2 linked regions of the Methanobrevibacter smithii ATCC 35061 genome follow. The protein of the gene in region 2 interacts with the protein of the main gene of each other region in a pairwise test. Links are inferred from orthologs where the notes say so. Each region holds a gene or a part of one and is shown on either strand. Other genes may lie near its edges. The genes, in order: MSM_RS03655 and MSM_RS05725.

Region 1 (12,753 bases), 410 kb from region 2 along the record:
TTAAATTAAGAAGCTTTTCATAGGTTTCAACAGCTGATTTTTTATTGAAATTATATTTTTCTTCTTTTTCTGCAGACAGCTTTTCAACACAAGGAAATTCCAATGTTTTGCAAACAGTGTCAGTTGAAAAATATGTCATGCGAATTAATGGAGAAACAGAACTTACCAGCACATGATTTCCCAAATTTATTAATGGAGGAATTCCTGTTTTAGTGTAACGTTCCATAGAAGTTAATCTGTCAAAATGCGCCAGATCGTAACAGTGAAGTTCAGTATAAAAATCAGGTTCAAAATACTCAATCAGATCCAAAATCTTCAAACCGATTTCTGATTTATAATATTCCTTTTTAATTGTAGAAATATATGGAGTTTTATCAAAATTGTAAAAATAAAACTGTCCTTTTGAAAAATCATCAATATTCAAACGTTTAATAAATTTTAAAGAAGTTTTACCTTCATTGCCATGGACTCCACCTATAAATAACTTAGTTGGACCTTCACCATTGTCAACATATCTGAAATAAGACATATTATCCAAATAAAAAAAAGAAAAAATCAAAGAAGAAAACTTAAGTTCCTTCTTTCCAGCTGCACATATACTCTTTTTGGCGGTCAGATAAAGTATCAATTTCAATATCCATAGCTTTTAGTTTTAAATTAGCTACTTCATAATCAATGTCATCAGGAGCTTTAGTTACACCGACTTCCAAATCGTTGTTTAAAATGTATTTTGCAGATAATGCCTGAACAGCAAAACTCATGTCCATGATTTCTGCAGGGTGTCCTTGTCCCCTGGCTGCAGATAAGTTTACTAATCTTCCGTCTGCAAGCAGATATATTTTTCTGCCGTCTTTCATGGTAAACATTTCAATACTTTCTCTTACTTCACGAACACTGGTTGATTGAGCTTCCAAGTCACGTCTATTAATTTCCACATTAAAATGACCGGAGTTACATAACATACAGCCGTCTTTCATGTATTTGAAGTCATCACCATGAATAATATTGATATTACCAGTTACAGTAATGATTAAATCAGCTTCTTTTACAGCATCTCTAATTTTCATTACTCTGTAACCATCCATTCTTGCTTCAAGTGCTCTGATTGGATCGATTTCAGTTACAATAACATTAGCTCCAAGACCTTGTGCCCTTAAAGCTATTCCACGACCGCACCATCCATATCCACATACAACAACAGATTTACCAGCTATTAACATATTGGTGGTTCCCATAATTGCATCAAAACTGGATTGGCCTGTACCATATCTGTTATCAAACAAATATTTGGTATAAGCATCATTTACAGCTACAACAGGGAATTTTAAAGCCCCATCTTTATGCATAGCTTCCAATCTGTGAACACCAGTAGTAGTTTCTTCACATGCTCCTTTAATATGTTTTAAAACATCAGTTCTTTCATTGTGAAGAACCATAATCATATCTGCACCGTCATCAATGATTACATCAGGTTTGTGATCAAGAACCATGTTGATAGTCTGATAATATTCTTCATCATCCTGATCTCTCCAACCGTAGATGTTCAAACCTAAATCAGCAGCTCCGGCCACTGCATCATCATGAGTGGATAACGGATTACATCCAGTCATAGCTACTTCAGCTCCACCTGCCTGCAAAGTTAAACCTAAATTAATAGTTTTAGGTTCTAAATGTAGGCAAGACCCAATAGTGATTCCTTTGAAAGGTTGAGTTTCTTCATATTCTTTTTTGATGTGTTCAAGAACTGGCATGTGTCTTTGAACCCATTCAATTTTTCTTATACCTTCTTTAGCAAGAGACATATCTTTAACTTTACTCATAATATCCCCTATAAAAATTAAATAATATTATAATATATCATTTGAGGGTTATTAAATATTATTATTCATAAATAATTTTAAAAATATATAATGCAACAAAATATTTCAAATTAACTACATCCATTATTAATTAATTATTATAAAAATAAACAATGTTTAATTACAATCAGCCAAACTTAAATTATAATCAAAAATAAGAAAAACAAAAAGTATAAATGTAATGAGAATTTAATATAATAAATGTCTGATGCCGGGGTGGCTCAGCTGGTTAGAGCGCACGGCTCATAGGGTAATTAAGCAGTGCTCTGACTAATTCCTGGGATACCGTGAGGCCGCGGGTTCGAATCCCGCTCCCGGCATCTTCAATCCCCGGAATATTTTTTATAAACTATTTTTTTAGGAAATTTTTAATTTTACAAGCTGATTTTATCGCTGATTTCAAAAAGGAGAATCTGAGTTACTTTAAACATCACTAATCAAAACTATTTTATAACTCATTAATAAATATATCAAGTGTTAAGATTTGAGGATTTATTAAAATGCAATATACAGAACTTGGAAAAACCAAAGAAAATGTTTCAATTCTTGGTTTCGGAGCTATGCGATTACCGACAAAAGGTTCCAATGACAATATCGATGAAAATACAGCTAGTGAAATTCTTAGCTATGGAATTGATAATGGAATTAACCTTATTGATACAGCTTATCCTTATCACAGTGCCGGAATCGACGGTAACGGAAACAGCGAAGTTTTCATAGGAAACTTTTTAAAAGAAAACAGCTACAGAGATGATGTTTTAATCTCTACAAAATCTCCATCATGGTTAATGGAGGAAAAGGGAGATTTTGAATATTATCTTGACAAACAGCTTGAAAAACTCAAAACAGACAGTATTGATATTTATTTACTCCATGCTCTTACAAAGGATGATTGGAATAAAGTCCGCAAACTTAGAGTTTTGGATTTTCTTGATGACAGTTTAAGCAGCGGCAAAATAAAACATGTAGGGTTTTCATCACATACTGAAATTGATACATTTGTAGACATTCTTGACGCATATCCCAAATGGGAAGTTGTCCTGACACAAATGAATTACCTTGATGAATACTACCAGACAGGAGTAATGGGTCTTGATGAACTAAAACGGCTGAATATCGGAAGCATGATTATGGAACCACTGCGCGGAGGCAGATTAGTTCAGAACATTCCTCCAGAAGTCCAAAAACTTTGGGACTGTGCTGAAGTTAAAAGAACTCCTGTCGAGTGGGCTTTAGAATATTTATGGAATAGAGACGATGTTGACTGTGTTTTAAGTGGTATGAACTCCTTAGAACAGGTTAAACAAAATATTCAAATAGCTTCAAATGTTAAAGAAATTAGCGAAAGCGACCAGGATCTAATTAGAGAAGTTGCCAGAACATACAAGACGCTGACCGGAAATGAGTGCACCAGTTGCGGATATTGTATGCCATGTCCAGAAGGTGTTGATATCATCAATTGTTTTAACGAATACAATATCGGCAAAATGCTGAATAATCCAAAAGGAAGTGCAATGCAATATTTTAGTCTGATTGATGAAGACTGCAGAGCAGACAGCTGTATTGACTGTGGAGACTGTGAATTTGTTTGTCCTCAAATGCTAGATATTCCACAGGAACTTGAAAAAGTAGATAATTATTTCGGTAGAGAATTTAATCATTTTTAAGGTGAAAAAATGCCAACAAGATATATAGGTGACGGATATTGGGAACTGATAAGCCGTCAAATGAGTATTGTAACTAGAAGTCAACAGGAAAGATTTAAAGAAGCTAAAATAGCAGTTATTGGCTGTGGAGGAATAGGTGGTCAGACTATTGAAATGTTAGCCAGAATGGGAGTTGGCCAGCTTAATTTAGTTGATGAGGACGCATTTGATTTATCCAATTTAAACAGACAAACATTAGCCAGCATTAAAGAACTAGGCCTTTCCAAAAGCAAAGTAACCAAAGAAAAAGTCAGACTGATTAATCCTTATGTTAAAGTTAACTGCTTTGAAGAAACTGTAACTAAAGAAAATGTTGATAAAATAATCGGTGAGTGCGATATTGTTATTGATGCTCTTGATAATGTCAAAACAAGAGTAATTGTTTCCAGAGCAGCTGAAAATAAGAAAATCCCATTTATTCATGGAGCCATTCATGGAACTTTAGGTCAGATTACAGTATTTTCAGCAGATAAAGATATAAACTATGAAACAATGTTTAATCTCCCATCAAAAGATAAAGATTTAACTGAAGATGTATTGGATGACTTATCAAGTGTTACATCAGGTGTCCCTCCAGTTATTGGGCCTACTCCAAATTTAATCGGATGTCTTGAAGCTATGGAAGCTTTTAAAATAACGACAGGAGTTGGCAAAGTTACCCAAGCCCCGGAAATTTTAACTTTTGATTTGTTGGATTTAACTTCATTTAATGTAAATGAAATTTAAACAACATTACTTTTTCTTATTTTTTATTTATTTGAGTCTGTAAAATTTTATAGGCTTATTTGATTTTAATGTGTTTTTCAGTCCAATTTTGCATTTGATAGTCTAAAAATGTCAGGATTCCATTTTTGGTTTTGTATATTTTCTTTATTTTTTCAGGATTGGTTTGTCTGTAGTAATTTTCGACTTTATTTGATGTTTTTTCTATATTTTCATCATCAAGATATTCTACGTATCTGTGGAAGTGATTTATGATATGTTTTCTTATGAAATCTTTTAAAACAACTGGTATGGCCGTATATTTTTGTAAATATTGTTTAAATTGTTCTATTGCTTCTTTTTTTGAGTTTTGTCTGAAACAGTTTTTTAATTCTTGTGCATTTTCGTAAATATGGTCTCTTTGTTTTCCATTAATCTTGTTTCTTCTACAATATACTTTTAATTTATGGTTTATTGTTTGAAACAGATGAAATATGCACAATTGATGTTTTACTTCTATTTCATCTGCTACATTACGATACATTGGGAATAAATCGGTTGTTAGGCAAATGAATGGTTTATTTTCTGTTGATTCTAAGATAAATTTTTTCGTGTTTTTTGGTATTCTGCGACGTACTATTCGTTCTGTGACTGGAATATTGAGTATTGCATCAAATAAAGTTAATCTGTAGTGTCTAGTTCCATTAAGTCTTAAAAATTGCTCATCATATAAATAATAGCCAGAATATTCAAATTTTTCATTGCTGATGCTTTCTTCGTGATTTTTGTCAGACCAGTTCTTGATTGTTTGATGAGATATTCTGATTCCAAGGAATATTTCAAAGTATTTACTTATTTTACGAAGTGATTGGTACCCTATTTTCATTATTCCTGGAATTTTATCCATTATTTCTTGTAAAAATTGTTTATTTTCACCAATTAATGGATTATTGTATATTCCGAATTTTTTTCCACATTTTTTGCATTGATATTGCTGTTCTTTGAATTCTGTTGTTTTTCCATTAGTATTTTGTTTGTTTTTCTTTATTGTGCCTTTTTTGATTATTTTGTGGCTTCCACAAACTGGACAAATGGGATTATCATATTTAAAAGTATTATTTTCATCTAAAAATAGTTTATGATTAGTATTTTCAAAATTAGGTGTTTTATTCAATCTTTTTGAAATAATTTTTTCTTGATCAATTTTTTCATCAAAAAAATCATAAAGTTTAAGTTGTATGAAGTCTATATTACTATTGAGGGCAGATTTGTTTTGTTTGGTCATAAAATATTATTTGTCCTCACTTATTAAAGTATTTTACTATTTTTAAATCATTTATATTAAAATTAAAGAAAAATTAGAATGAAATTTCATCAAAATGAAAGTTCAACTGTAAAAAATTAAAAAACAAATAAGCCTATAAAATTTTACAGACTCAAATTTATTAAATTCTCTTTCAAAGTTTTTATTAGGATATGAATAAATCTTTTCATAGGTATACTTAATTCCATAAATAAACAGAAAATTAGCTATATATAACTCTTCATAACTTCTTACAATTTCATTATTTAGTGTTTCCCTCTGTTTATTTTTAAACCGTCTTTTTAATGTTGAAAAATCTACTCCTTCCTGCCAATCTAACAAATCCCCTTCATATTTAATATCATCCTCAGATGGAGGGACATTTATATAAAAACTGAAAAATTCAATTAACTTTTTACTTATATCCTCATTTTTCAATGCTTTTTTAGTTAGATATCTTTTAATAATACGTTTAAGAGCAGAAGTATCAGGTCTAGAATATTGATTATACTGCGTTAAAATATCTTTTCCAACTTTATGAAATGTTTTAATATCAATAGGTTCCGCAATTCTTTCTTTCAAATCATCAACAGATGCATTGGAAAAGGAAATTGCTAAAATTTCACTAGGATCAACATCTCTTTTTTCAGTTAAATATTTAACTTTACCTTGAATTGTAAAAGTTTTACCACTTCCAGCACCTGCAATAACTTTTACTGCATCTTCATCAACGACAATAGCTTCTCTTTGTTGAGAATCTAATGATTTTCCATCCAAATCATCAAATAAATCAGAGTTATCCTTTAATTCCTGATTTATATACCGTTCATTAGCTTGTTTAGTGTCCGTTTCAAAAGTTTCAGGTTTATTATAAAATTTTTCAAAAAATTTTTCATCTTCTGAAGAAATGTATTCTGCATAATCTTCTTTAAATTTTTTAACTTTAGAGATTGCATTTTTATGCCAAAGCAACAATTTCTGTTTCCAATTATGGGAAAAATAATTATCAGGAGCATAATCCCCAATTTTAGCAAATTTTTTAACAACAGAATTTAAATAATAACTTACATTCCATTTAATTACCAAATCATCAATATTATCATAGTTTCTGATAGCACCATCCATTAACTCAAATTTATCCTCGCTGAAAATATGTTTTTTAACACAGTACTGGTTAACTTTAGTTAAATTAGAATAAATTTTCTGAATACCTGTTTTATACTTTTCCTTTTCCTCATTTTTTATAAAATAAAATGGGTTAACCTTATTCAAAGATGCTCCCCATAAAATAATTTCATAATTATCTTTAAAGAAAAACTCAACATTCAATTTAGTAATTATATCATCATAATTATTATAATCCTCAATAAATTCACAGATAATATCTAAATCAAGATTTGATGGAAATACATTATTATGAAAATCAACTATTTCATTTAATTTATTATAACAGTCTTCAGATGCTTTTAAAGTGTCTTTTTCTTCCTCAGATATATAAGAAGTAATAGTTTTAGATTTTATACTTATGAAATTATTAATATCATTTAAATTATTAGAAAACCATGTCTGATAATTAATTCTTTGAACTATATTCTCGAAATTTTCATATATTTCAATGAATTCCAATGTTAAATTTTTCCTATATTGTTTAATATTTGGATTTTGATTAAAAACATCCCTAATCTTTAAAAGAATATCATAAATATAATTAACCTCTTTTTTACAATTATCCCTGTTCTTATCAGAAATTTCATGTTTTTTAGTTCCTTTTGTAAACAGAATAAATTCATTAATTTCTTTTAAATGTTTATTAAAAAAAGAAGCTATTCTCAAATTACAAATTTCATTATCTAAATTGTCATATTCTTCAATGAAATTTAAAAATTCATTTTTTTGAGAATCAGTAATTTTATCATCAAATGAATCAATAATCCTTTTAGAAATAACACAATAATTAGAAAACAAATCTTTTTGTTTTTCTAAATACTCAGAAGAATTACTTTCAAAATTCCTCGCATTTATTTCATTTAAAATTTGTTTAATCTTAAATTTACAATTCTTATCAGCAATTATATCCTCTAAATTTTCAAAATTATAAACAAAAGAAGACACAACCCCATTCTGAAGTAAAAAAGGACAATAATTTTGAAATTCAACAATTTTATTATAAAAACCCTCAGTTTTCCTTTTTAACTCCTCAACATCATCATCCAAAACAAGATTAGAAATTTCCCCAGATATTTCATTATTAAAATCAATTAAGTTATTTCTATTAGAATCTAACCAACTATTAACCTTAAGTTTATAAATTTTACTATCAATAGAAGAATAAACATCCTTAAACTCATTAATCTTAACCTTTTCAGATTCTAACAAATCATCACTAACACGTGAAACAAAAGAATCGCATTTATCAAAGAAAACTTTAAAATCTTCCTTCTGCTTTTCCAAAACACCAACAGAATCACCTAAAACAAAACCAGAAACAGAACCGAAAAAATCTTTAATATCAAAACGATTATTCAAATAAGAAACAATAGCCCCAATACCCTCATAATTAGACCTAAATTCATCAACCAACTCCCAATCACAAATATCCAACAAATCCAAATCCAAATCAAGACAATCCTCATACAAATGCCTATAATCATCCTTAATTAACTCAACATCAATATGATCAGTAATCTCAGACTCCCTTAAAGCATTAAACCTAACAAAATCATCTTTGTTCTCATTCAACCACTTCTTAAGCTGTTTCCTCTTAATCTGCTGAATTTTACCATCTAAAGAATCATAATAATCTATAAAATCAATTAATATTTCTTCATTCTTTTTAGATAACCATTTTGAAAAATTGGCAATTGCATCTTTTGAATAAATATAAGCTTTTTTAAATTTCAATTGCTGATTTACAAAATCATCTAACTCACAAACCTGCTCAATTTTATTAATTTTAATCAAATATGAATTTAACTTATAATGAAAATTAATTTCATCAATATACACTGCAATATGTGAAAAATTAAAAATAAAATCATCAAGATCTATTTTATTATCATCAGTTATAAACTCCCGAACATTAATAACTTTTTCATTCAAATCAGCATATTTTTTCTCAAAACTCTTTTTATCGTCTATTTTTATACTGGTAGAGTTTTTTAAACTATTAAAATAAACTAAATTATTCCAATTATCATCAACATATATGGCATCATCAAGTTTATTATCCAATAATTCATAATCATTTTTTATACAATCATACTTAAATGATAAATTATTTTCAAATTTATGCAAAATTTCTGATTTGAAATGTTCAATATTGTTAAAATTAGCGGTTTTACTGTTAATTTTAAAATAACAATTAGATTCTTCAACAATATATGGAAATTTCGTATAATATTTTATAAAATCCTTTAACAGATTTCTATATTGGTTGCTAATATCAATACCATTATCCAAAATACAGTTTACATTAACAAGTAACCTTTTAAAATTAAAGCATAATTCTTTAAATTTAAAATTATCTATAAACTCTTTAGGAAATTTAGTTTCATAATTTTTTATAGATTCCAACCTGCTAAAATTATCTTTAATCCAATTTTCAGATTGAACCAATTTTATTTTACTGTTTAATTTTTTATAAGCCTTTTTGAAATTGTTTAAATTATTTCTGTTAAGTTCAATCTTATTTTTTAAATAATAAAATGACTCATTATCTTCAAGCATTTCAATAGCTAAATTATAAAGCTCTTTATGATTTTCTTTTTCTTTTAGAAGCTCATCAAGATTATTGGACCTTGAAATTTCAGAAGATAATTTTATTATTAAATTTAACTTTTGGTCCATATCATAATTATTGTTTAAATCATCTACATTCTGGTTAAAGTTATCGAAATTTGAAATAAAATTAGATATAACTTCCTCTTGGGACTCATTAAAAACATCTGAATTATTTAAAGCATAATCTTTAATTGGTTTAATTAAATCATAACTATCTTTAAACTGGTTTTTATAAGATAATTTATCTTTAGAAATACGTTCATTAGGAATTGAAACTGAAAAAAAATCATTTAACTTTTCTAAATTAAATTTAATACTGTTAAATGTATCAATACAATATTCATTATTCTTTTTAGGGATAATATCATCTAATTCATCATAAATTCTTTTAAATGTATAACAAGACTTTCTTTGATTGATGGGCAAATTAAACTTTTTTTCTTCAAAATAATCAGTTAATTTACAAATCATTTCATAAATAGGTTTATTTTCTTTTTTAATAGCTGAAATATCCAAAACCAAATTTTCAAAAGAACTCTGATATTTACTTATAAAACCAGCTATTTTACTTTCATTATTTAATAAAAATTCATTTAAATCTTTTTTATCATTTTTAGACAACCCTTTACCGAAAGTTCCTGAAAATGAATTTTTAAGTTTTTGAAATGATGTAAAATCAGTAAAAATATCCTCATTAATATTAGTTCCACAGTATGAACAAATTTCTTCATTATTTAAAACTTTAGAACATATTGGACACTCTACAACCATTTATTATCCCTCAATATCAAATAATCAAAATATATGTATTCAATTACATTTATTTTTCTTATTTAATGTATATAAGTAATTTGAAAGTTATTAATATATTTCTTACAAAAAAAAGTAAATCTAATTAAAAATAAAAAAATAAAGTTTTTAATAATTTATTTCCACATTTTAGGATAAATATCTGTTTTCATAAAAACTTTAGAAACATTAACAGCAAATCCTGATTCCAAATCTAAAATCTCATCACTGCTAAATAAAGAATTACCTGAAGCAACCAGTTCACCTTTAAGTGTTTCAATAGCTACTATGGAATTTTTTTGAATATTGTCAGACAGATAAGCTATTCCCCCACTGGCCAAGTTGGCACCGTGACATATTGCATCAACTGCAGAATCTTTAATAACTACTTTTGGCAGGTAATCTGCAGCTCGCTCCATCGGCATAATAGCTTTTCTTAAAAATGACTCGTCACCATCTTCTTTGTAGAAATGATATGCATCAGTAACATCCTGAAGAGTGGATAAATGGTTATCCTCTGTAAATGAACCTACCTGTGTTCTTCTAAGCTCTGCCATGTGTGCACCAACACCAATTGCTTCACCTATATTATGGCAGTAAGTTCTAACGTAAGTTCCAGCTTCACAGCCTATTCTAAATAAGACATCCCTACCATTAATTTCATAGATAGTGGAATAATAAACATTACGTGATCTTAATTCACGTTTAACTGCTGATTTAACCGGAGGAAGTTGGAAAATTTTACCTGTAAACTCATTAAACACTTCACGAATTTTATCCTCATCAACTTCATGATGAAAAGTCATTACACAAACATATTCTTTAGGAGCTGTTAAAAGAAGTTGAATAGCTCTTGTTGCATCTCCAAGTCCTACAGGCAAAACACCTGTAACTTTTGGATCCAAAGTTCCGCCGTGTCCTGATTTCTCCAAATTTAAAATACGTTTTACCCATGAATCAATTTCATGAGAAGTTGGTCCTGACGGTTTATCTAAATTAATAACACCATGAGAAATATAATCTGAAATTTCACGTTCTTCAGGAGCACATCCATATTCAGGATTTGTAAAACTTTTGGATTTTGTAAGAAAGTCTTTCATGAAAAATCACTAAAAATCAATAAATAAAAAAAATAAGTAAATAAAAATAAGTAATGAATAATTTAATTAATTATCCATTTATAAATCAGCTAAAGCTGCTTTAATAGAGTCAGCATCACCAGAAACATCTACAGAATCTGCAGTTGGTTCTAAATGAGCAATGTTACATCTTCTATTTTTAACAGATTCACCGATTACTTCAACGAAGTTTTCGTCGATGATTTCTACGATTGCACATTTTTCGCCAGCTTCTCTACCAGCGGTTTTAACACAAACTCTTCCTACTTCAATTGCTGCCATTATATCACCTTTAATGTTGTTAGAATAATTTTTGTTATACTTTCAGGGTCAAAACTGTCAGTATTAATCATTAAGTCATAAATATCTAAATTACTAATATCTATGTTATGAATATCTAAATATCTTAAAGCTTCACTTTCTTCACGAATTTTAATTTCTTCTTTAGCCACATCAACAGATTTAGATTCTCTTTGACTAATCCTTTGAGCACGAACATCAAGAGGTGCCATTAACCAAAGTTTTAAATCAGCTTCAACAAAATAAGCTGATAGTCTTCCTTCCAATATTAAATTCTCTGAAGATTTAGCAAGTTCAGCTTGTCTTTTATCAATTTCTTTATCGATATTATCATTACTTTCAGCAAACTCACTGAATTCAAGAACAGACATGCCTTTTTCTTCAGCCATAGCCCTAAAAATAGAGCCTGAAGAAACAAAAGGAATACCTAATTTCTCAGACAACAGCTCTGCAGTTGTTGTGGTTCCAGTTCCAGCCAGTCCACCAACAGTAATTATCATTATTTTCTAGCCTCGTTTTTGAAATGTTTACGAGCACAGCTTGAGCATAAATACCCACCATATGGACGGTTAGGTCTTTTATGGGATTTTGCTAATTTATTAATTTCATATGGACGTCCACGTGGAACTCCATGTAATAATTTACCACATTCAGCACAAACATGCTTAGATGGTTTTTTCTTTTTGTATCTTAAAACATTTTCTCCGCCAGGAGTGTTTTTATAAACTCTTTTATATGATCTTGACCTATATCTGTTTGCAGGCATTTAATCACCTAAATTAATTTTAAATAATAAATTTAATAATTGTGTAATAGCGTATTCAAAATAGAATATTATACTATATTGTTTTCATTATTAATAAATACATAGGTTAAGGATTAATTAAAATCCTTGTTTGAAACCTAAAAATTTCCTTAATATTTGACTCATACCAAAGGTACATATGAAATACCAGAATAACCATCCAATATTATATCCGACAGAATGTCCTCCATACATAAAACTACCAATAAAATGCCAAATCGGAGCTAATGATACATAAAATGCACCCGGTGGCATAGAGATAACTAAACCACTAATTGGAGAAGCTCTCATCCAAAAGAATATTAAAATAATTGGGATAAAAGTAACAATCATCGGTTTGAAAGAATTAGTCATCATCTTACTTTGATTTTGCATAATTTCAGCTTGTTGA
Region 2 (17,931 bases):
ATATTTAATGTTGTTAATCCTGTTGTAAGTCAAGTAATCTTCTTAATAGCTGTAATCTACGTAGGAAGACATATAATAACAGACGGAATTGTACATTTATTTGAAGGTAAAGTTAAAATTGAATTATTAATTACAATAGCTACTTTTGGAGCATTCCTTCTCCAGTCTGGAGAAGAAGGTGCAATGTTAATGATTCTTTTCTATTTAGGAGAATATTTGGAACATTACTCATTAAACAAATCTAAAAGCTCATTAATAGAACTTGTTAAATTAACACCCGATACAGCCATGGTAAAACATGGTGACCACGAACACGAAAAAGCAGTATCTGATATTATAATCGGAGACATTGTTGTTGTAAGACCTGGAGATAAAATACCTGTTGATGGAATTATTGTTGAAGGGACAACCTCTGTTAATCAGGCTTCAATTACCGGTGAGAGTTTGGCTGTAAGTAAAAGTATTGGGGATGAAGTATATGCATCTACAATAAATGAAGAAGGATATATCGAAATTGAAGTAAACAAGGACAACAACGATACAATATTTGCTAAAATTATTGAATTGATTAAAAATTCCGAACAAAACAAGGCACATATCGATGTATTTATTGACAGATTTGCTGAATACTACACTCCAATTGTTGTAGTACTGGCTATTTTAGTAGCTATATTGCCTCCAATATTATATGGAGCTTCAATAACTGACTGGACTTACAGAGCATTGACACTTTTAGTTATCTCCTGTCCATGTGCTTTAGTAATATCCACCCCAGTATCCATAGTATCAGCTATTACCAAAGGTACTAAAAACGGTATTATTATTAAAGGTGGAGAATATATTGAAGAATTAGCCAGAATTAAAGAAGTTTTATTTGATAAAACAGGTACTTTAACTGAAGGTAAACTTGAAATAAATGAAGTTCAGGCATGCGACGGATATGATAAAGCAGAAATACTTAAAATAGCCTGCTCCATCGAATCCAAATCCAAACATCCTATTGCACATACATTTGTCCAATATAAAAAAGACCACAGCCTAGAATTGGAAGAAGTGGAAAACTTTGAATCAATAGCTGGAAAAGGTTTAAAAGGAGACATCAACGGACAAACTTACTTTATAGGTAACAAAACTTTATTCAGTCAGGATATAAATCTTGAAAACAATAAAATGAGCACCACAGCAATCATCGGAACTGAAAATGAAATTTATGGTTTGATTACCCTAAAAGATAAAATCAGAGACGAAACTCCATCTACAATAGCCAGTCTCAATGCTAAAGGAATCAAAACAACCATGATTACAGGAGACAATGAGGCAACTGCCAAATTAGTGGCCGATGAAATCGGATTAAGTAATTACTATGCAGATTTACTTCCTCAGGATAAAGTCAATATAGTATCCAATGCCGTTTCCAAACATCATGATGTAGCTATGGTCGGTGATGGAGTAAATGATACTCCTTCTCTTGCCCGTGCAAATGTAGGAATAGCTATGGGTCTTGAAGGTGCAGATGTAGCTATTGAAACAGCAGACATTGTGTTGCTTGAAGACAAGTTATCCAAAATTAATTTACTTGTTGATTTAGCCAAAAAAACAATGGGTAAAATCAAATTCAATGTTGCTTTCTGTTTAAGTGTAAAAGTAATATTAATGATACTCGGTATCGCAGGATACATCAGCTTATGGGAAGCAGTTCTTATTGGAGATATGGGAATTACTTTACTTGTAGTAGGTAATTCATTGTTACTTGCAAAATAGATTGGTCAAATTATCTATTTTTTCTTATTTTTTTATTGATTTCATTTTAAAATATTGTTTTAAGAATTAAAAATTGTTTTTATAAAAAACTATCTATTTTAAATAATTTACAAAGTAAACTAAACTTGCAAATTAATTATTTAAAAAGTGATAAATTTATGAAAATAGAAATCCTAATGCTGCTGGAATCTGAAATGAAAGGCAATAATCCAACAATCTTAAATGAAAATGAATATGAAATCGAAGAAATTGAATTATTTGATGAAGATGATGATTTTTCATCTGAATCATCTGCTAATAAATTCAAAATTGTTGAAATGGATGATTGCTACATTATGTGCAAAACACCAAATTCTCCATTAACATATAATGAAAAAAGAGAATTTATGGCCGGATTGATTCTTTACGACAACACTAAAGAGAAAAAATCCAAAACAACACATTTTTGCGTTCTGACAGAAGCTGAAAAATCAAAATTAGTTACATACAAAGCTAATGAAAATGCAGTATATTATGTTGAAATTGTTGGACTAAAAGGCCTGAAGTGTAAAAAAGAGTTAAAAAGTATTAAAAAATACTTAAATGAACTTTAGCTATTTTTTAAAAGTTATCTAAAGTAGTTAAAGTTTCAGCTTCTCTTTTTTCTAATTTTTTATCAAAAGAAATTTCACCGTATTTTCCTCCGCCTCCTGGAGTAATGTGTATGGTTTTATTCCTAAAAGCCTCAATAGCCGGAGAAATTGACGGATCTGTTTTAGCTATCTCTTCTATAGATGCATTAACCAATATATCAATTTCAGTTCCAAAGTTATCTATCAGATTTTGCCATTTTCTCTGAACTGTTTTTGTTGTAACTCCCTTGTCATAAACTGTTGATATTAATTCAGCCAGAGGCATTAAATGAACATATTTAGGTCTGAAATCAGGATGTTTCGGTTCATCATAATCAGCTATTTCACTTATTCTGAAATCAACCCCTTTTTTAATTGTTCCCCCACAGCTGCATTTCATCTTATTTTCCTTAGCTATTAACGGATCAACTAATTTGTAGCATTTGGTACATGCAGTCATATGATATTTACCAAGATTTGGCACCAACCCATAATTTGCTTTAATATCTTTGTTTTTTATTGCTTTTTTTATTGATGAGTATGACATATCTTCAAGCTCAATTTGATTAAACTCCCTACCTAATCTGTGTGGCCACGGAGAGTGTGCATCAGAATTTGTAAGAAACGGGAAATCCTTAAGTTCAGCTACAGTATCTGCCATAAATGTATCTGCAGACAATCCAAGCTCTACAAAATCAGGAGCCTTGCCATAGCAATCATAAATACTGTCAAAAGATTTATACATTCCTGTCCATGGAGTAAAAGCATGAGCCGGTCCAATTAAACAATCATACTCTTTAACCATTTCTAAAAGTTCTGCTCCAGAATACTTTGTCCTAGGTCTCCCGTCACTTTCCTTATTTTTAGAAACCAGTTTTTCAGACAGTTCCCTTGCAGTACCAATATCCGGAATTATTATCAAATGATGAATCCTGTTTTTTCCTTCAACTTCTGTTGTTAGAACAAAATCCATATCATCTGCAGTGTAAATTCCATCTCCCTTACAAGTTGTACTTTCCTCAATAATGTTTAACCAGCCCGGATGAAATGCATCTCCAGTTCCCAAAAGTTGCAATCCCTTAAGTTTTGATTTAGGAGCCATATTTTTTATTAGCATGTCTTTAGATGAAGCCATTGAAAAACAGCTGTGAACATGAAAATCAGCATTAACTAACATGGATAATAATTAGCTATTAATAATATATTAAATCATCTAATATTTTCTTAAACTCTTTGTAATCCAGACTTCCTTCATGTTTTTTTAAATCAGCATCCAGATTATCTTCATTAACTATTCCATTAATTGAAGTTAAATTTTTTAAAAAATCATTAGCTCTATCAATTACATTAATCAAATCATTTCTGGTTGTTGGATAAGCCAATTCCAAAATAGGTACTTTTTTATCTTTAATCAAAGCCATTACCAATTTACGTTCATTAGAACATCCAGAACCTCCAAATAAAATCAATTCATTTAATACATCATACATTTTTTTATAATGATCAGGTCTTTTTCCAATGACAATAAACGCATCTGCCAATTCCAAAACCCTGGAAAATAATGTTAAACGACCTTTGATTCCTGAAGGCAATTCATTTGAAAAATAAGAACTGCCCAGTAAAATATTATCCCTATTTAAAGTATATGGAGCCTGAGTATCATCACATTTTCCACCGGAAACATCCATATTATTATACTTTGAGAAATTTGTTGGTGATATATATTCATGACCGTTCTTTTCAATTAATGGAACTACAATCATAGCAGCATCTGGAATAACAGCTACTTTCATGATTAATACCCCCTCATTTTATTAAAACAGCCAAATCTTAAAAAAAAGTAAAAAAAATGATATATTTATCCAATATATCTTAAATCATCACTACTGCTAGCATTAGCTTTGTTAATGATGTCTTGTTCCATTTGTTGAGCTTTAGCCAACATTTCTTTAGTTTCTTCAGCTCTTTCTTCCAATTTATCAGTATCAATTTCAAAATTAAGTAAAACAGCCAATTTATTTAAAATAGCTTCAGCTGACTGCGCATCAATGAAATATCCTGGAGTCTGACCCATTAAGCAGATACCATTCATTTCCTGACGAAGACCTAAACCTAAAAACAAACCGGAAGCTCCAACAATTCCACCGTCATTAGATCTTATTTCAACTTCCGCTTCTTTTAAAAGTTCTATGTTTTCTTCATCAGTAGCTGCTCCAAAAATCTTAGATTCTTCAACAGGTTGACCAGTAGCCATTCCACCTAATGTAAATATTTTACTAGCTCCTTTACCCTTAACAAAGTTTAATATATCCTGACATACACCATATTGACCTTCAGGAGATAAAGCTTGAGTGTTTCCAACAAGAATAATGATATCCAAATTGTCTTCTCCAACATTTTTAACATAATATAATTCATTAATCATGTTTTCAATTAATCCTTCTTCCCCAACAAAAACTTGAGGAGGAAAACTTGGAGAATAAATTTCTGCAAATTTAGTAGCATTAAATTCATCAATCATGTGATCTGCAGCTAATTTACCTACATGACCAATACCTGGCAATGCTTCTATAAAAACAGGATTGTTTAATTCAACATCCTCTAAAACAGTAATTTGTGTGATTTCCATCTAATCATCCTTTTTATTCATAGCTTCTTTTTTTAATATTCGGCGATATTTTCCGTATTTATCCTCAATAGAAAATTTGGGAGGATAAATAACTTTAAGCTCACCGCCACATTGAGGGCAAGCATCCTCCATTGTATAAATTTTACAATCAGGACATTTGTTCATTTTCATATTCATAAAAATCTAGCTATCCAACTCTCTTAAGAAAGAACCATTTCCTTCAGAAGCTTCAACTATTTCAATACATCTGTCAGCTGCTGCTTTAAGAGCTTTTTCAGCCAAAATGTAATCAGTGGATTTTACAGTTATCCTATATCTTGGTGCACCAACACATTGAACCTTGATTTCTTCCTCTTCGTCACCATTATCTTCAGCTGCTTTAAGAGCTTCAATAATGACATCAACACCATCCGGGACGAAAGTTTCAATATCAACATACCCGCTGATATGAACTTCAGGAGGAGTAATATTTTTATTAGCTATTTCAGTTATAGCATCAGCCCACTCTTGAGATATACCTTCATCAGTAAGAGATTTTGCACCATCATCAGCTGCTGTTTCAAAAGCACCGTAAACATCACCGAAAATATCCATTAGCTCATAACCTACTTCATCGTAAGCATCATTTAAAGATTTGCCTAATGATTTAGCAGATAATTCCAGGAATTTTTCAGCTTTTTGTTCAATTTTCCAATGCTGGATTTTTTTAGTTCTTTGATCTTCCCTAATTCTTTTTAAAGAAGCATCTACATGTCCTTTTTTAGGATTTACTCTAAGAACACGGCAAACTATTTTTTGATTTTCTCTTACATGGTCTCTGATATTTTTTACCCAACCAGAAGATACCTCAGAAATGTGAATAAAAGCTTCTTTACCATGGTATTCTTCTAATTTTGCGAAAGCCCCATAGTTAAGAACTTTATAAACAGTACCAATAATAAGTTCTCCTTCGTCAGGCCATTCTTGATTTTTCCTTACCATATAATCACCAAAAATAAAATAAAAATTTAAAAAAAAATAGAAAAAATAATAAGCTAGATTAAAAAATTTCGATTGAATCTAGTTTAAAACTTTATCAATATGTGCCATAATTTTAGCTTTAGCACCACGAGATTTGACAAGTGTTTTACCACAAATGATACATTTTACATCTGATGCAGCACGATCAAAGATGATTTGTTCATTGTCACAATCTAAACATTTTACTTTTAAAAAGTTTCCTCTACCTTTACTAACCATGTTAACCACCTTATTTAGCTACAAATTCTGCTTTACCAGTTCTGAATGATTTTTTAATTTGAGATTTTCCACATTCTTTACATTTAAGTCTTAAATCTAATTTTTTAACTGGTTTGTTTCCGGCAGGTAAAGGCCTTGGGTAACCTCTATATCCAGCAGTTACACGTCTGAATTGTCTTTGTCCCCATTTTAACTCACTAGCTTTTCTTTTTTTCGCAGTATGTACTTCATGCATTGTGTGTTTTTTACAATGTGGACAGTAAGTTCTTTTTTCTTTTGGTATTTTCATATTTCCACCATTAAATTTTACACTAAAAAGTGTCCGATTAATTAAATTATTATAAATCTATATGAGAATTTTATCCAGTCTGAAAAATATCAAAGATCTAGAGGATTAAAACTTTATTGTAACATACTCCGTTTACACAAAGCAGAAATCCAAATTATATAAAAAATATAATTTCTTATTATCACAAATAGATACGGTTTGTATTTATATTCTTTACAATATTTAAAGGTTTAGATTTTAACAAAACGGGCTTTATGATTTTTAACAAAAATTTTAGCATTGATTTTAGGTAAAACTACCAGATCTTGTGGTCTGAAGGGACCATAAACTCTTTCATCAACTCCAACAATAGAATCAACATCATCAAATACAAGCATTGTAACTAGTTCTGAATCTTTAGCTATTTTTATAGATTCCAAGTCAACAAATTCATCATTATCTCTTGCTAACTCAGATATATCATCTTCAACTTTAGCAGGTTTAATATTTGACTTTTGAATTTGTTTTTCAATCGGCTCTGCCTTTTCATCAGTAATTACTTTCGCTTTGGAAATTTCATCGATTCTATTTAAAACCGCATCATCCTGAGAACTTTCAACTCCATTATCTAAAGTAGTGCTTTGAGGTTTAGGAGTTTCTTTAATAGGAGCTTTGGTTTCATTTGGAATATCTTCTTCAGAAGATAGTTTTTCAAGTGAAATGCTTTTTCTATGATTTGTTAAAGTATCAATTAAAGAAAAGTAAAATTTTTCTTCCTCGGGAGTTAAATTAAGAGGTGTTGTGTCAATTAAATCAAATTGCGGTTTGCCTGCAAATAAATGGTAAGACCTGTGAATATTAACAACCGCTGCATCAGTAATTTTGTGTTCACGTCTTTCACAAATTTCAGTAGCTATTCTTTGAGTATCTTTTAGCAGATACTGTTCTGCAGCAAATGGATCATTGCCTATATGGGTTCTTAACTCATCCAAATATTTATGAATATCCTTATAAAAAGAGTCTTCTACACGGGCCAATGTACCGTTACTACGCTCTTTTTTTTGAATTTTACGTAATTGTTGAAAGAATTGATCCACTTAATACCATCTCTGAGGAGTTTAATATAAAAATAAAAAAAAGTTTATAGATGAAATAATTATTCATCTGATTCTAATCTTGGAGCAAGTAAGAAACTAAGTTTACCATCACCAGTAACCATATTGAGAGTTAATTTTAATGGCATGTCAGTACCTAAACCGATTTCAGCTTCTTCAGAGAATTTGTCTGCTTTAAGCATTTCCCTAATTTTGTCCAGTGAGAATAAAGATTTTTCCTGAGTGTTGATATTTTCACCATGAAGGTATTTGACACTTGCATCACCAAATTCACCATCAGCAGATGCTCTAAAGTAATCTTCATCAACTTGAAGAGCTATTTTATCTGAGAAAATATCAATATCGTTAATTGCATCCTTTAAAATTCCAAAGTGAACTTTGAAAGATGCAGGATGTTCAAGTTCTGGAGGAGTAGGATTATCATATTCAATATCAATCAATCTTATTTTGAAAGTTCTTGTAGCATCCCCTTCAAAAGTAATTATGAAATTACCTTCATCTAAAGACATGATAACTCTATCTTGAGATTTTGCACGTTTAAGAACACTCATGAATTCCCCAGTATCGATATTAATCTTTTCAGGAACATCACAAACATACTCATCAAATAAACTTGCTTTTAATTCTAAATGTACGAATGTTATATGACTACGGTCTAAGGCATCTAACCTCATACCTTCACTATCAGTTTGGATTTGTACTTCATCAACAATAGATGAAATAGCATCAAAACTGGTTTTTAATATACTAGAATCACTTAATTCCGCTTTGAACATATATAATCCTCTAATAAGAATTTATTAATTATTAATTAGATAATTATATTTTTATCTTTATTACTTATAAAACATTAGGTCAGTATTTAAAAAACCACAGCAATTCTAAAAAAGAGGATTAAACAGATTATTTCAATCTGTTAACCATAACATCATGTGCTTTAAATTCAATTTCATCATCTAACTCTTCAATTGAATCTACATTATACTTATTCTTCATAGCATTCAATATTAAATAGTCCGCAATGTGAGGGTTTTTTGGTAGAAAAGGACCGTGCAAATATGTTCCAATAAAGTTTTTATAAATCATTCCTTCCTCACCGTCTTCATCATTATTGCCATGCCCTGCTATAACATTACCTAAGGTTTTATAATTATGAAATGTCCTTCCACCATGATTTTCAAATCCCACAACTTCTTTTGGGGCCAAACCTAAATTATTTTCTATTAAAATATTGCCGATTAACCTATTTTCCTGACTTACCGTTTTAATATCAAATATTTCAAGACAAGAGACATTATCCCCATTAACATCATAATATTCATGCCCAAACATCTGATAGCTGCCACAGACAGTTAATATGACTCCGTCATTTTCCACATAATTTTCCAGGTCATTTCTTTGTTTTAAAAGGTCATTGGAAACAATACTTTGAGTTCTGTCAGAACCTCCTCCAATTAAAATTAAGTCAATATCCTCATAATCAAAATCCATATCATGATTTAGAGAGTAACTTTTTTGATTAACCTTGATTCCTCTCCATTCACATCTTTTTTTAATGCATTTTAAATTACCAATGTCCCCATAGATATTTAAAATATCGGAATACATATCAACAATGTTCAATTCAAAACTCATGCTTTTTCCCCTTTAAGTTTCATAAGTACTTTTCTAGCTTCAGGCATTGCCGTGAATGTTCCAATAATATATGCCTTATCATTTTCAGCTACAATTTCTTCTACACACCCAACAACATCGCTTTGATCTTTTGAATGGCAAATTTCGATTTTTGATGTTGGAAAATCTGCATATTTTAATCTTAAAGCTACTTCTTCAGCTCTTGTTCCAACACAGTAAAATTTATCAATGTTTGGAGTGGCAGCTATTTCCTTAAAGTATGCATCCCAAATCCATGAAATATCTTTACCGTCAGGAGCATAATCATTTAAAATAAACATGAATGATTTCTTATCTTCATCAAATTTTATAGTTGAGAAAACTTCACTTAAACCAACAGGATTCTTAGATAAAACCAAAACAACATCACAGCCGTTTACAGATATCCTTTCCATTCTTCCAAGTTTATATTCAAAATTTTCAATTTGCTGTTTTATTAAATCATAACTGAAACCGTTTTCCCTTGCAAGAGCAATAGCTGCAAGAGCATTGGAAACATTGTAGATTCCAAGTAAATTTAAGTTGATTTTAGCTGATTCCTTTTTATCTTTAACTGTAAACTCATATCCTCCGTTTTTGAAGGTAACCTCATCAATCACATAATCTGCTTCATGGTTTTTAGCCCCGCATTTGGAACATGAAAATTTACCATGATTTCCATAATTTATATATTCATAATCTAATTTATGTCCACATACCTGGCAGAAGACTGATTCTTCAACATTTGCACTATCTTTACTGAAAGGATTTTTCTTTAAGCTATAGTACACTTTTGGTTGGTCAGAGTCTTGAAAATAAAGAGAAATCGGACTGTCTGCATCTAAAATAAGTGTGGAATTATGTCTTTTGCTTGATTTTTGAACTAAATTAATTGTGTTTTCCACTTCACCGTATCTGTCTAACTGATCTCTAAAAAAATTAGTTATAATTATGTAATCACTTGGCAAATATCTGGTAACATTAGGCATGGAGCCTTCATCTACTTCAAATATTCCCCAGTTATAATGATCTCGATGGTTTTGAATAAAAGAGCTAGTAACTCCTGTAATCATATTAGAACCATTTAAATTAGATACAATATCATAATCTTTACCTTTAAAAATGTGATTTGCTAAATTGTTTGTAGTTGTTTTTCCGTTTGTTCCTGTAATAAGCGCTATTTTATCACATTTTTTTGCAAAATCATTTAAAATATCTGGTTTAACAGCAAGGGCTATTTTTCCAGTTAAAGATGTTCCTTTTCTGCCTGCCATTTGAACAACTTTATTTCCAATCATACCCGCCAATATTGCTATTTTTGACCTCATTTCTAATCACAACATATAGGTAAGTTGTTATTTAATATGCCTCATATAAGAGTATTAAATTATTCTCTAAATTTATACATTAAATAGGCATCATATTTATATTTTTGCTAAAAAAACACAGCAAATATGCATAAATAGTGATGAATATATAACTATTTTAAAAAATATTTGTTTAAATATTATTTTTATAGTGCCCTTTTACAATAATTAATCAATTCAAAATAACTGTTTTTTAATTAATTATACTTTGGTTTAGATAATTTCATCAACTAATTTTTAATTTTTTGAGCTGTATTAACTATTATCAACATTTATTTAATAAAATTTTATAAATTAGATTTTCATTATAAATCAATGATTTATTATTTACAAAACTGTGTAAAATTTTAATTTTATTAAACAATTAAACTATAAAATTAGCACCAGTTTTACTTTTCAAAGATTCAATGTTCACTTTCAAACAATTTACTCAATTAACATTCCATTTTATAATTTATTCAGAAATAATTATCATTGTTATTAAGTTAAACTGATTTTTTTATATTTTTAAATAAAAATAATATATTTCAAAGAGTTAAATGCAAATTAAAATGATTATATACTAAATTAAACATAATTACAAAATGAAAAAATATAATAGAGGAGCAAATTTTTCATGAAATTTAAAAATAGTTATATGGAAAATTTTCTAAAATTCTTCATTTGCATATTAGTATTTACTAAAAACTGCATCTAACAAAGTAGCAGATAATATTGGAGAGAAGAATAATGGTTAGATTTATAAAAACTTTCATATATCATCATTCTATTGATTTGTTAACTGATAAAGAAAGGAAAATAAATGTTATATTTCAAATTATTATTGTAACATTTTTTTACATTTTCCTTTCAACTATTATGACTTTTAAACAGAATTATGAATTTTTTATTCCCATATTTGTAATTGGAATCAGTTTTTGTATACCTGAATTTATATTTAAAATATTTCTAAAAAAAATAGACAAATATTACAATGTATACGATAAAATCAGACCCGACAAATTTTCATTTGATGGATATGCATTAGAAAACCTAATAAGAGGAATTAGTGTTTCTTCATCATTTTTAATCTTTTTTATAGCAATAAAAGCAACATTACCTGGATTTTGTGTAGCTTTTTCCATGATTTACACAGTAACATTCATATTCCTCCGAAGAAAAAAATACTGGGAGATGTTTGAACCCAGATTTGAAGAAGATCCAGACCCAGTGAAATTACGAAAATTTATCAATATATTGTCAGGTGAAGGAGGAGTAATCTGTGGATGTGCTTCAGTTGGAGCATGTTTTTATCTAATTGCTAATAGTTTTAATGGAACTGATCCCATACCAGTAACTACTTTGATAATTGTAACAATAATTGCATTTATTTTATTTTCAATGTCATTATGTATTGATTTATGGAATAAAATACTTCCCTGGGACTTAACAGAATTTGAAATTACTGTACTGTTGCAAATGGTATTTGTATTGGAGTTACATTACTATTGGAATGGTTAGTGACTGGTGTTTGGTTAGTTTAATGAATAATTGTTTTTATTGTATTAGTCATTATTAAGAAATAATTTATTAATAAGTTGAGTTTTCTTAATTAACTGTTATTTAGATTGATAAATGAATTATGAAATTATAGGATTTAAATTTAAAAAATATTGTTTAAGAAGTATTTTAGGGAGTTCTTTGATTATGAAATGAATCCAAATATAATATTTGGTTTTATAACTATCTTTTTTTCTTTATTTTTTGCTCTTTAAAAAATTGGTGTGATTTTATAAATAATGGAGTCTGTAAAATTTTATAGGCTTATTTGAGTTTAATGTGTTTTCAGTCAAAATATAAAATATTATTGTATACAACTATGAATTTAAACAGCACATATAATTGTAAAATTGATTCATATGTTTCCTACCTACAAAAAATTAATGATAATGAAAAAGATGTGATGGTGGTGTGTAACACCTGCTGTTGATACAATAAAATGTATACGATATTATTTTTGTAATTTCAGGTTTATCCTTTTTATTCATTGCAGGCTGTTTTCATAGCTGACACATATTCTTTTAATGGTTCTGCTGCATTTTCACCATGCTCCTCAATGATTTTTACAATAGCACTTCCCACAATAACTCCATCAGCTATTTTCCCAATGTTAGAAGCCTGTTCAGGTGTGTTAATACCAAATCCAACAGCTAATGGCAAGTCACTGACTGCACGAATATCATCTAAAATAGATTTCAGGTCCGTTTTTATTTCACTGCGCATTCCAGTAACTCCCAAAGAAGAAACAACATAAATAAAACCTGTTGCATCACTGGCTATTTTTTGAATCCTTTCCTTTGAAGTTGGAGCAATCAGAGAAATGACATCAACATCATTAGATAATGCAATGTCTTTGATTTCACCTTTTTCTTCATAAGGCAGGTCAGGTGATATAATTCCATCGATTCCAAGTTCACCGCATTTTTTAAAGAATTTTTCATAACCATAAAAGAAAACAGGGTTAATGTAAGTTAAAAATACTAATGGAACATCTGTTTTTTGGCGAACTTTCCTGACTATTTCAAATACATCGTCAGTTGTTGTATTATGGCCTAATGCCCTTATATTTGCATCCTGAATTACAACTCCTTCAGCCATAGGATCTGAAAACGGAATTCCAATTTCTATTAAATCGCAACCTGCTTCTTCCATTGCCAAAATATATTCTACTGTTTTTTCAATTGTCGGATCTCCTGCAGTTAAAAATCCGATAAATGCCTTACCGTCCTTAAATGCATTTGCTATTTTACTCATTTAACTCAACTCCCCTATATTTTGCAATTGATGCTACATCTTTGTCTCCCCTTCCAGAAAGACAAACCATGATAATTTCGTCTTTATCCATTTTTGGAGCTATTTTCATTGCATGTGCTACTGCATGAGCACTTTCAATAGCCGGAATGATTCCTTCCATTTTTGACAAGTATTCAAAAGCATTGACTGCTTCTTCATCTGTAACAGGAACATACTCTGCTCTTTTAATATCTCTTAAATATGCATGTTCAGGTCCTACTCCAGGATAATCCAGACCTGCTGAGACAGAATAGACTTCAGATATCTGCCCATATTCTCCCTGATTAAATATTGATTTCATTCCGTGAAATATTCCGATTTGCCCATTAGTTAAAGCTGCTGCATTATAAGGAGTATCTACTCCTTTTCCTCCTGCTTCACATCCAATTAATTTAACATCCGCATCATCTATGAAATTGTAAAATGCTCCCATTGCATTACTTCCACCACCAACACATGCTAAAACTGCATCCGGAAGTTTTCCTTCTTTTTCCAAAAATTGTTCACGAGCTTCAGCACTTATTACTGCTTGGAAGTCTCTAACCATCATTGGAAAAGGATGCGGCCCCATTGTTGAACCTATTACATAATTTGTATCATGAACTCTCCCAATCCAATCTCTAAATGCATCATTAACTGCATCCTTTAGTGTTTTTGTTCCTGATTTTACCGGATGAACTTTTGCTCCAAGCAATTCCATCCTATAAACATTTAAAGCCTGACGTTTGGTATCTAACTCACCCATGTACACTTCACATTCCATATCCAGAAGTGCTGCTGCTGTTGCTGTAGCTACCCCATGTTGGCCTGCTCCAGTTTCAGCTATTACTCTTGTTTTTCCCATTTTTTTAGCCAGTAAAACCTGACCAAGCACATTGTTGATTTTATGAGCTCCAGTGTGATTTAAATCTTCACGCTTTAAATAAATCTTAGCTCCTCCCAAATCTTCAGTCATTCTTTTTGCATAGTATAATAAAGAAGGTCTGCCAGCATATTCTTTTAAAAGTGTATTTAATTCTTCTACAAATTCAGAATCATTCATATAGTGATAATACTGTTCTTCCAAGTAAATCAATTCATTCATTAAAGTTTCAGAGATATATTGTCCTCCATATTCCCCGTATCTTCCATTATTCATGTTTTTAGCCTCCATGACTTTTTTTATTTTATTTTCATCTTTAAATCCGTCACTTTCAACACCGCTGCTTAAATCAATTGCATATGGCTTAAATTCTCCAATAGCCTGAGTGATGTTTTTGCTATTTAATCCTCCTGCCAAAAAGAATTCTTTTTTCAAGTCTTTTCTAATCAAATGCCAGTCAAAGGTTTTCCCCGATCCTTTTCCACTGTCAAGCAACAAATAATCAGCTAATGAATCATCATATTTAGACAAATCCGTATTTTCAGATACTTCAATAGCTTTAATAATCTTTAACTTATAATCTGTTTTTTCTTTCAAAGTTTTAATATAATCTTCGCTTTCCATTCCATGAAGCTGTGCCACATCAATTATACCATCATTGTATAATTTTAGGATTTCATCAGTGCCTGCATCTACAAAAACACCAACACTTTGAATATCTTCGCAGAGTTTTTCCTTCATTTGTTTTGCAAGATCATAATTTACTTTTCTTTTGCTCTCAGCAAATACAAAACCTGCATAATCTATTTTATACCTGTTTGCAAGTTCAATATCCTCCAGTCTTTTAAGTCCGCAGATTTTAATTTTAACCATTCTTCAACTCCCGAATCATCACCTTTTTGTCTGGTGATTTCATTAAAGTTTCACCTATTAAAACTGCATCAACATTATTTTCTTTTAATCTGGCAATATCTTCTTTTGTTTTAATACCACTTTCAGAAATAAATATAATATCTTCATCTACACATCTACGTAGACGAATACTATTTTCAATATCTACACTGAAATCTTTTAAATTTCTATTGTTTACACCGACAATATCTGCACCTGCATCAATTGCCCTTTTAATTTCATTTTCATCATGAGCTTCAACAATAGCAGACATTCCCAAAACACGAGTTATAGTCAAATACTGTTCCAATTGTTCATCAGACAAAATAGCTGCAATCAGCAATACTGCAGATGCTCCAAGTAATTTAGCTTCATAAATCATGTACTCATCAACAACAAAATCCTTTCTGAGTACTGGAATTTTAACATTTTTAGCTATTTTCTTTAAATAATCATCAGAACCCTGAAAAAAGTAAGGTTCTGTTAAAACTGAAATAGCTGATGCGCCTGCAGCTTCATACTCTTTTGCAATGTTTACATAATCAAAATTTTCAGCTATTAAACCTTTAGAAGGTGATGCCTTTTTAACCTCTGCAATAATTGCAATATCATCACTGCTTAAAGCTTTTTTAAAAGGATAATTGAATTTGACATCAATATTGAGTATTTTATATTTGAGTCTGTCTAATGAATTAACCTTTTTATTTTCAGATACTCTTTCTTTTGTTTTTTCAACTATTTTATCTAACATGAAATCAACTGTTTGTATATTCGATGAATTTTTCAAGCTGTTTTTTAGCCCTGCCAGAATCAATAATTTCACTGGCTAATCTAACACCATCTTCTATAGAATCTGCTTTTCCTGCAACATATAAAGCAGCTGCAGAGTTTAAAACTACGGCATTTCTTTTAGGTCCTTTTTGGCCATTTAAAATAGATAATGTAATTTCTGCATTTTCCCTAGGATTTCCACCTACAAGGTCTTCTTTAGAACATCTCTCCATTCCAAAATCTTCAGGAGCTATTTCATAACATTTTAACCTGCCGTCCCTAAGTTCACAAACAGATGTTTTGTCACTAACTGAAATTTCATCCAATCCGTCCTGACCGTATACTGATAATGCAGACTTAACTCCTACGTTTTTAAGCACTTCACAAAGAGGTTTCACAAGTGATTCATCATAAACCCCCAAAACCTGCATTGTAGCACCTGCAGGATTTGTCAGAGGCCCCAGAATATTGAAAATTGTTCTTATAGATAATTCTTTTCTGACTCCAGCTACAAATTTCATGGCCAAATGATAATTTTGAGCAAATAAAAAGCACAGATTAATCTCTTTTAATATTTTCAAGCTTTTTTCCGGTTCAATATAAATATTTACACCTAAAGCTTCCAAAACATCTGCCGCCCCACATTTGCTTGATGCTGATCTGTTTCCATGTTTGGCTACCGGAACTCCTGCTGCAGAAATTACAATTGAAGATGTTGTTGATATGTTGAAAGTGTTGGATCCGTCTCCACCAGTTCCAACTATTTCCAAGACTTCTTCATCATTTAGTAATTTAACACAATGAGCCCTCATGGCTTTTGTAGAAGCTGTGATTTCTTCAATTGTTTCACCTTTCATTGACAGTGCAGTTAAATAAGCACTCATCTGAACCTCACTAGATTCTCCGGACATTATTTCATCCATTGCCCCATAAGCTTCCTTCGCATTTAAGTCATTTCCATTTACAACTTTTAAAATAGCTTCCTTAATCATTTAATTATCCTCCTTAATTTTGTTTATGAAATTTTCAATTATTGTAATTCCGTCAGGTGTTAATATTGATTCCGGATGAAATTGAAGACCGTAAACATTATATTTTTTATGTTTAATCGCCATTATTTCTCCGTTGTCTGCTGTTTTTGAAATTATTTTTAAATCTTTAGGCAAAGTATTTTCAACCAAACTTAAAGAATGATATCTTCCAACAGCAATCTCATCATTTAAACCTTTAAAAATAGGGTCTTTATTTAATTTAGCTGTTGATGATTTTCCATGCATTAATTTGCTGGCATAAGATATTTTACCTCCAAATGCATCACATATTGCCTGATGTCCAAGACAAACTCCCAAAATTGGTATTTTATCATAAAATTTCCTAACAACATCAACACAGATTCCCGCATCTTCAGGCCTTCCAGGACCTGGAGATAAAATAATAGCTTCAGGATTTAAATCTTTAATTTCATCAGCAGTGATTTTATCATTTCTATAAACTTCAATATCCCTATTTACCTGTCCGATTAATTGATATAAATTATATGAAAAGCTATCATAGTTATCTATTAATAAAATCATAAAATTCCCCCGTCAGCTATTTTTAAAGCATCAATAACTGCTGCTGCTTTATTTAAACACTCGTCAAATTCATTATCCGGAACACTGTCAGCTACAATTCCTGCACCTGACCTTATGAAAACTTTATTATTACGTGCAAAAGCAATCCTGATTGATATGCAGGTGTCTACATTGCCACTTAAATCAATATATCCAATAGCTCCACCATAAATCCCTCTTTTATTATTTTCAAGTTCATTAATAATTTCACATGCTCTTATTTTTGGAGCTCCGGACAGTGTTCCTGCAGGAAGTATGGAATCAATAGCCGCAAGTGAATCCAGATCTTTTCTTAAAGTTCCAGTTACTGTTGAACCAA

The links.
Region 1: the proteins of MSM_RS05725 (region 2) and MSM_RS03655 interact in binary tests that used the Methanocaldococcus jannaschii proteins (3 or more experiments, as listed by UniProt). The link is inferred for Methanobrevibacter smithii ATCC 35061 from one-to-one orthologs.

Annotation. Positions count from the first base shown.
Region 1 is NC_009515.1:695,635-708,387, forward strand. Bases 9,259-12,179 are described here. They hold MSM_RS03655 (RNA-guided pseudouridylation complex pseudouridine synthase subunit Cbf5), read right to left. Parts: upstream 11,240-12,179; coding sequence 10,277-11,239; downstream 9,259-10,276. Other genes in these bases: MSM_RS03650 (UvrD-helicase domain-containing protein), read right to left, coding at 9,259-10,121; MSM_RS03660 (50S ribosomal protein L14e), read right to left, coding at 11,318-11,539; cmk ((d)CMP kinase), read right to left, coding at 11,539-12,057; MSM_RS03670 (50S ribosomal protein L34e), read right to left, coding at 12,057-12,179. Outside these bases: MSM_RS03620 (DUF2119 family protein), read right to left, coding at 1-529; MSM_RS03625 (adenosylhomocysteinase), read right to left, coding at 570-1,820; MSM_RS03635 (aldo/keto reductase), read left to right, coding at 2,360-3,526; MSM_RS03640 (HesA/MoeB/ThiF family protein), read left to right, coding at 3,536-4,291; MSM_RS03645 (ISNCY-like element ISM1 family transposase), read right to left, coding at 4,347-5,552; more of MSM_RS03650, read right to left, coding at 5,655-9,258; more of MSM_RS03670, read right to left, coding at 12,180-12,323; MSM_RS03675 (DUF106 domain-containing protein), read right to left, coding at 12,441-12,753. UniProt on the Methanocaldococcus jannaschii protein: Could be responsible for synthesis of pseudouridine from uracil-55 in the psi GC loop of transfer RNAs.
Region 2 is NC_009515.1:1,106,817-1,124,747, forward strand. What follows is about bases 3,591-6,549. They hold MSM_RS05725 (RNA-protein complex protein Nop10), read right to left. Parts: upstream 5,179-6,549; coding sequence 5,002-5,178; downstream 3,591-5,001. Other genes in these bases: MSM_RS05715 (DUF2112 family protein), read right to left, coding at 3,591-4,165; MSM_RS05720 (proteasome assembly chaperone family protein), read right to left, coding at 4,231-5,001; MSM_RS05730 (translation initiation factor IF-2 subunit alpha), read right to left, coding at 5,185-5,982; MSM_RS05735 (30S ribosomal protein S27e), read right to left, coding at 6,061-6,240; MSM_RS05740 (50S ribosomal protein L44e), read right to left, coding at 6,251-6,529. In the rest of the region: MSM_RS05700 (heavy metal translocating P-type ATPase), read left to right, coding at 1-1,761; MSM_RS05705 (hypothetical protein), read left to right, coding at 1,920-2,354; MSM_RS05710 (TIGR00375 family protein), read right to left, coding at 2,362-3,549; more of MSM_RS05715, read right to left, coding at 3,566-3,590; MSM_RS05745 (DNA replication complex subunit Gins51), read right to left, coding at 6,760-7,605; pcn (proliferating cell nuclear antigen (pcna)), read right to left, coding at 7,665-8,399; MSM_RS05755 (type 1 glutamine amidotransferase), read right to left, coding at 8,527-9,258; MSM_RS05760 (MurT ligase domain-containing protein), read right to left, coding at 9,255-10,604; MSM_RS05765 (hypothetical protein), read left to right, coding at 11,373-12,143; trpA (tryptophan synthase subunit alpha), read right to left, coding at 12,663-13,436; trpB (tryptophan synthase subunit beta), read right to left, coding at 13,429-15,210; indole-3-glycerol phosphate synthase TrpC, read right to left, coding at 15,203-15,979; trpD (anthranilate phosphoribosyltransferase), read right to left, coding at 15,984-16,991; MSM_RS05790 (anthranilate synthase component II), read right to left, coding at 16,992-17,573; trpE (anthranilate synthase component I), read right to left, coding at 17,570-17,931. UniProt on the Methanocaldococcus jannaschii protein: Involved in ribosome biogenesis; more specifically in 18S rRNA pseudouridylation and in cleavage of pre-rRNA.